2 linked regions of the Pigmentibacter sp. JX0631 genome follow. The protein of the gene in region 1 interacts with the protein of each later gene in a pairwise test. Links are inferred from orthologs where the notes say so. Each region holds a gene or a part of one and is shown on either strand. Other genes may lie near its edges.

Region 1 (3,090 bases):
ACAAAATACCATTGAACGTTTAATAGTTGAGGCAAATGCGCTAGGAATTTCCAAAAGTAATTTGCTTAATGAACTACATATTCATATTGCACCAGCTATTTTTGGAGTGTCTTATGAATGTGGCAGTGATGTTGCGACTGCTTTTCAACAGCATTTTAGCTCACTGACATCGAAATATAACAATGCAATAAGCTATTTAGATCTTTACAATTTACTAACAAATATTCAACAAGATCCCTCTCTTTTGGATGTTGTGCAAAGTAATTTATTTAAAAATCAGCATTCTATTCTCATTCCAGGGAAAATTTTTCCAGATTTACAACTTTTAGCGGCGCTAGAGGGTTATATATCCGGCATTCCAAGTGAGAATATTGAGATTTTAAGAGAAAATACTTATAGTCATCCATGCCTTTTTAGTTATCGTGAAGCAAGTCATAAAAAGACAAATGCAAGTCATAGGCAGTGGACCCATCTTTGTTTTCCCTCTATTTAGAAGAAATCTCATTAAGTAGTGGAAAGACTTAGCGGTCTCTGTTTTTCGCTTGCCCATCATAAGTAAACCGTGATAGCTCTAGGTTCATTTAATGGGCTTTTGAAATGTTACTGGGTTCAGCCCAATAGGAGATAAAAACCAAATGAATGAAGTTTCTCAAGTGGCTTATCGTTATGCAGCACTATTTTATGGTATTATTGCTGCTTATTTTTGGTATATTTTTTATGCTTTATGGGGATTTTTAGGAAGAAATTATTTTCCTCAAGATGTTTCCAGTGTATTGAGTATTCAAAACAGTAATTTTCATATCGTTAATATTATAGTAGCTTCAGTTCTAACCTTATCTGTATTAATTGGTTTAATTTTACATAAAAAATTAAAGGAATTTATTGTTGATGTTGGTGATGAGCTTTCTCGCGTTGCATGGCCAACCTTAAAAGAAGCTCAAAAAACAACAGCCATTGTTATTGCGCTTGTCATTGTTTCTTCCATTGTGTTGTTTTTTGCTGATATGATATTTTTAAAAGCGATCAATTTAATTATGAATACTGCAGCTTAAGCAAATTTGATAAATCAAGGAATTTAAATTTATGGTGGATACAAAATTGAGTGAACAAGAAACTACAGCAAAGACAAATTCGTTTACACATGAAAGATTTAAATGGTACGCCGTTTTAACCCAATCTGGGATGGAAAAAAAAGCAAAAGCAACATTAGAAGAGCGCATTAAAAAGCTAAAAATGACTGATTATTTTGGTCAAATTCTAATTCCTACCATGACGGTTGAAAAAATAGATGAAGGCGGAAAAAAGAAAAAAGTAGAACAAAAAATGATGCCTGGTTATCTATTTGTCCAAATGGATCCTGATCATAAAGCTACTTTTGGATGTGTTAAAGATACGCCAAAAATTTCTTCTTTTATTGGTGCAGCGGCTAATCAAGATCCTAAACCAGTTCCTGATGAAGAAATCAGTCGTATATTTAATAAAGCTGCTGAAGCTACTAAGGCTGCACCGGCTAAGCCGCTTACTGCATTTGAAAAAGGTGAGAAAGTAAAAGTAATTGAAGGTCCATTCACTAACTTTATTGGCGATATTGATGAAGTAAAACCTGACAAAATGAAACTTCGTTTACTTATTTCTGTCTTTGGTAGAGCTACTCCGGTTGAACTTGAATTTAATAAAGTTGAAAAGCTAAAAGACGGTGAGTAATAGTTTTTAAAAATAATATTTGACTATATTAAAAACAGAGCTTTAAAAGCTCTGTTTTTTTTTATACAATTAATGATGGATAAAAATTCTAAATACAATTTCTTAAAGGTTAAGTTTCCATGGGAAAAAATAATGAAATGGAAAGAAGAAGTTCTGAAAGATATAAAAGTGGAATTCCAGTATTAATTAAAAGTAAAGAAATAACTAGAGTGTTAGAATGCACATTAATTGATATTTCAAAAACAGGTTTTGCTGTAAGAATAGAGCATGGAAAAATAAAAATGGATAGTGATGAACATTTTATTTTATCAATAGATCCAGCATTATTTGAGTTAAATGAATATAATAGTATAGAAATAAATTCTATATGTAAAAGAATAGATCTTGATAAAAAAATATTAGGTGCTATTTTTTATAAAAATAATGAATTAACAAATAAGTATTTAGAAAATATAATTTTTTATTTTAAAAAGATTAACGAGAATTTGTATTAAGTTACTTGCTATTATTTAAGGAATTTTTTTATGACTTTAGTTCTTGAGCTTCCTGAAGATTTATCTTTTTTAATTGTAGATGAAAGTGAAGCCATTCGGACTACGGTTTCTGCTGGATTAAAGTCATTAGGATTTAAGTATGTAACACAAGCAACAAGTTCTTTAATAGCATGTGAAATTATTAGAAACAAAAAAATTGATTTTGTAATTTGTGAATTAGATATGTCTCTTATAAATGGGGTAGATTTATTAAAAGAAATAAGAGATTCTAATGAATTAAATAAAATTGCTTTTCTTATGATGAGTGGACGTGTAACAAAAGAAAACATTGCTTTGTTAGCAGAATATGAGATAGACGGATTTTTAAAGAAGCCATTTACTTTTCAAGCTTTAGCTCAAAAAATACCAATTTGTATGCAAAGCTATAATAATCCAAATAGTATAGAAAGTAAGTTTCAAGAAGCAAAATCAATGATCAAAAATGATGACTATCCAATTGCTTTGAATAAATATGAACTTTTACTAAAAAAATTACCTAATTCATGTCGAGCTCGTGTTGGACTTGCTATTTGTTACAGGATGATGAGAAATTATCAAAAAGCAGAAACAATGTGCCGACAAGCAATTGAAAAAAATCCTGTATACGTTCAATCTTATGATGAATTAGGAAAAATATATGTCAATATGAATAAAATAGAAGAGGCTATAAAAGTTTTTAAAAAAGCAGTTACCTTGAGTCCAAGCAATCCGCTACGTTTTGAAAGAATTACTTCTCTTTTAGTTGAAAGACAAAGATTTAAAGAAGCTGAATTATTTATGGAATCCGCGGCAAGCAATGGAATCGCATATACAAATTTAAATGAGCAATTTGGTAAAATACTTTTTTATCAAA
Region 2 (3,280 bases), 1.3 Mb from region 1 along the record:
TTTAGGCGGCTCTTATTATCCAATATCTGCAGTAGTTGGTTATAATTCTGTTATGGACTTATTAAAACCAGGGGATCACGGTTCGACATTTGGTGGAAATTCTTTGGCTTGTGCCTTATCAAGGACAGCTTTAAAAATAATTCAAGAAGAAAAGTTATCAGAACGGGCTTTTGAACTAGGAAAGAAATTTCGTGAAAGTTTAGCTGATTTGCCTAAGCATGTAGTAAAAGATGTGCGTGGAAAAGGCTTATTAAATGCAATTGAAATACACCCAAATGCAGGTCATGGACGATTTTTTAGTGAACTGTTGCAGGCCAGAGGTTTGCTTGCAAAGGAAACCCACGATGTCACTATTCGTTTTGCCCCTCCGTTAGTAATGAAAGAGGACAGTTTAAACTTTGCGATAAGTGTTATTAAAGAAGTTTTTTCTAAAACTCAAAGCGAATGGCAATAGAAAGAATTTTCTTTTGCTGCGATTTGTTGACAAGAAATTCAACCCCTGTTATAAAAGGGGTTGCTTTCACAAGCTTCCGATTTTTATATGGCACAACCGGCCAAAAATCCCTTCTTTTATTTATTCCTTCAACTTTTTTCTTTGGAATCATTCAGCATGGTAGATGATAAAAACAATGATGACTTCGATAATGAGTCTCCTTCCTCTCGTAAACGGAATAATAATTCCACTTCAACTAGAAGATATATTCGCCGTACCCCAGAAGAAAGTACGCTATTTAATGAAAATTCATCTTCAACGCAAAATGAAGGTGATAATGAGGGTATTTCGACTTACACCCCTTCTAGAAGAGTATTTACAAGAAATAAAGAACCTTCAAATATGTCCTCAAATTCTTCCAACAGCTCAATGTCAAACAGTAATTCCAATTTAAGACCATCTTCTCCTTTTGGAATGAGCGCACCGCCGCCAAATAGAATGGGTTCTCCGCAAGCCTCTATGAATTCTGGAACTGCGAGTGGAATGCCGCAATCACAACAAGGCGGTCATCAAAACTCTGGACGTCCTTATTCAAATCCTTCTATGGGTATGCCTAACCGTCAAGGTTCAAATTCCATGGGTAGACGTCCTGAAAATCCACGCCCTGTGCAAACTGGTGGTGCTGATGAAAAAGAACCTGAATTTAATTCAGAAGTTCCTGTAATGAATTTAAAAGAACTGAAAGAAAAACATATTAGCGATCTTGTGCATATGGCAAAAGATATGGGTATTGATGGAGCTGCAAACTTACGAAAACAAGATCTTGTTTTTGCTCTCTTAGAAGCTCAAGCTGTGCGCAATGGGGTTGTTTATTCTGAAGGTGTTCTTGAAACTTTACCTGATGGTTTTGGTTTTTTAAGAGCCCCTGACTATAATTACCTGCCTGGGCCTGATGATATTTATGTTTCTCCGTCGCAAATTAGACGTTTTAATCTCAGAACAGGTGATACTGTTTCTGGCCAAATTCGTCCACCAAAAGATAATGAGCGTTACTTTGCTTTATTAAAAGTAGAATCAGTTAATGGAGAAACTCCAGATTTTACTGGCGAAAAAATATTGTTTGATAACTTAACAACAATTCACCCAGATTTTCGCTTTAAACTTGAAAATGATCCACAAATTTATAGCACTCGCTTAATTGATTTATTTGCCCCAATTGGAAAAGGACAACGTGCACTCATTGTTGCTCCTCCAAAAACAGGGAAAACTATTTTACTCCAAAATATTGCAAATTCTATTGCGCAAAATCATCCTGAAGCTGTTTTAATAGTGTTACTTATAGATGAGCGTCCGGAAGAAGTAACAGATATGGAACGTTCTGTGCGTGGAGAAGTTGTCAGTTCAACGTTTGATGAACCAGCTCAACGCCATGTGCAAGTTGCAGAAATGGTAATTGAAAAAGCAAAACGTCTTGTTGAGCATAAAAAAGATGTTGTTATCTTACTCGATTCCATTACGCGTCTCGCTCGTGCTTACAATAGTGTTGTACCACCAAGCGGTAAAATTCTAACAGGTGGTGTGGATGCCAATGCGTTACACAAACCAAAACGCTTTTTTGGTGCAGCGCGAAATGTGGAAGAAGGTGGAAGCCTTACTATTATTGCAACTGCTTTAATTGATACAGGCAGCCGTATGGACGAAGTTATCTTTGAAGAATTTAAAGGTACTGGTAACATGGAGCTTGTGCTTGATCGCCGTCTTGCTGAACGCCGTGTATTCCCTGCAATTGACATCAATAAAAGTGCAACTCGCCGTGAAGACTTGCTTCTTGGCAGAGAAACGCTTAATCGCCTTTGGGTTCTTCGCAAAGTATTGCACCCAATGTCGCCTATTGAATCGATGGAGTTTTTACTACAAAGACTCGAACGCTGTGAAACTAATGATGAGTTCCTAAATAGTATGAATGGTTAATTAAAGTAACCAGAGTAATTTATGTTTGGATTTTAAAAATAACTTACATAAAGAACTAATTTATAGGTTGAAAAAACAAAAGAGAATGTTGAAACTCAGCATTCTCTTTTTTTATGCTCTAAATAAAATAATAATATTCATATTTATGAGTTAAATAATATTAATAATAACATTTTTTATTTATGATCTAAAATATCGTAGCCTTCCATAGACATTTCAATTTCTTCTCTTGTTAGTAGAGCATCTCGTAATTGTTTCTTGCTGGTAAGTGGTAATTGATCTCCTCGGTGCTTTGAATTTGGTTGCGAAGAATTTCCATAAGTTAACAAAACCTTTGCCTTCATTGGTTCCGAAAACTCAACAGCTGCTATGTAACTATCTCCATGACAGGTAACGTTATGTGAAGATTTAGTATCAGGACAAGGAGTTAAAACACGGAAAATTCCATAAGGATCACCAGGGCCGCCATTGGCTGGAAAATTATAATTTGTGTTTTTAATTAACATTCTATTTAAATTTCCCCATGGGACATCTATTTTTCCAGTTGTATTTATAATTTGTTTTGTCGCTTCCTTTAATGCGGCGATGGCTTCAATAGGTGAAGCTATGCCGTTCGGTGTAGTTAATGGCAATTTTGGATCCCAGATATTTTTAAAAATTTTCGCATTTAATAAAGATTCATTGCGACTTGAATATATGTCGAACCATTTAAGAAATAAATTTGCTCCAATACTATTTTCATTTGTAGTTTTATCCCATTGCGTTAATATTTCTCCTGCTTTTATGACATCACTATCTTTTGATTTTGCAGCTAATTCAATTAAATCAGAAAGAACACGCGAAGCTAATTCTACTTCTGGATTGTATTTCCGATCA

What was found.
Region 2: the proteins of nusG (region 1) and rho interact in binary tests that used the Escherichia coli proteins (3 or more experiments, as listed by UniProt). The link is inferred for Pigmentibacter sp. JX0631 from one-to-one orthologs.

Annotation. Positions count from the first base shown.
Region 1 is NZ_CP123622.1:2,210,379-2,213,468, forward strand. The notes cover bases 140-2,893. They hold nusG (transcription termination/antitermination protein NusG), read left to right. Parts: upstream 140-1,083; coding sequence 1,084-1,704; downstream 1,705-2,893. Other genes in these bases: QEJ31_RS09740 (polyphenol oxidase family protein), read left to right, coding at 140-493; secE (preprotein translocase subunit SecE), read left to right, coding at 636-1,052; QEJ31_RS09755 (PilZ domain-containing protein), read left to right, coding at 1,824-2,198; QEJ31_RS09760 (tetratricopeptide repeat protein), read left to right, coding at 2,229-2,893. In the rest of the region: more of QEJ31_RS09740, read left to right, coding at 1-139; more of QEJ31_RS09760, read left to right, coding at 2,894-3,090. UniProt on the Escherichia coli protein: Part of the processive rRNA transcription and antitermination complex (rrnTAC). The complex forms an RNA-chaperone ring around the RNA exit tunnel of RNA polymerase (RNAP).
Region 2 is NZ_CP123622.1:926,718-929,997, reverse strand. What follows is about bases 337-3,280. They hold rho (transcription termination factor Rho), read left to right. Parts: upstream 337-1,156; coding sequence 1,157-2,404; downstream 2,405-3,280. Other genes in these bases: QEJ31_RS04010 (penicillin acylase family protein), read right to left, coding at 2,581-3,280; rocD (ornithine--oxo-acid transaminase), read left to right, coding at 337-454. Also shown: more of rocD, read left to right, coding at 1-336. UniProt on the Escherichia coli protein: Facilitates transcription termination by a mechanism that involves Rho binding to the nascent RNA, activation of Rho's RNA-dependent ATPase activity, and release of the mRNA from the DNA template.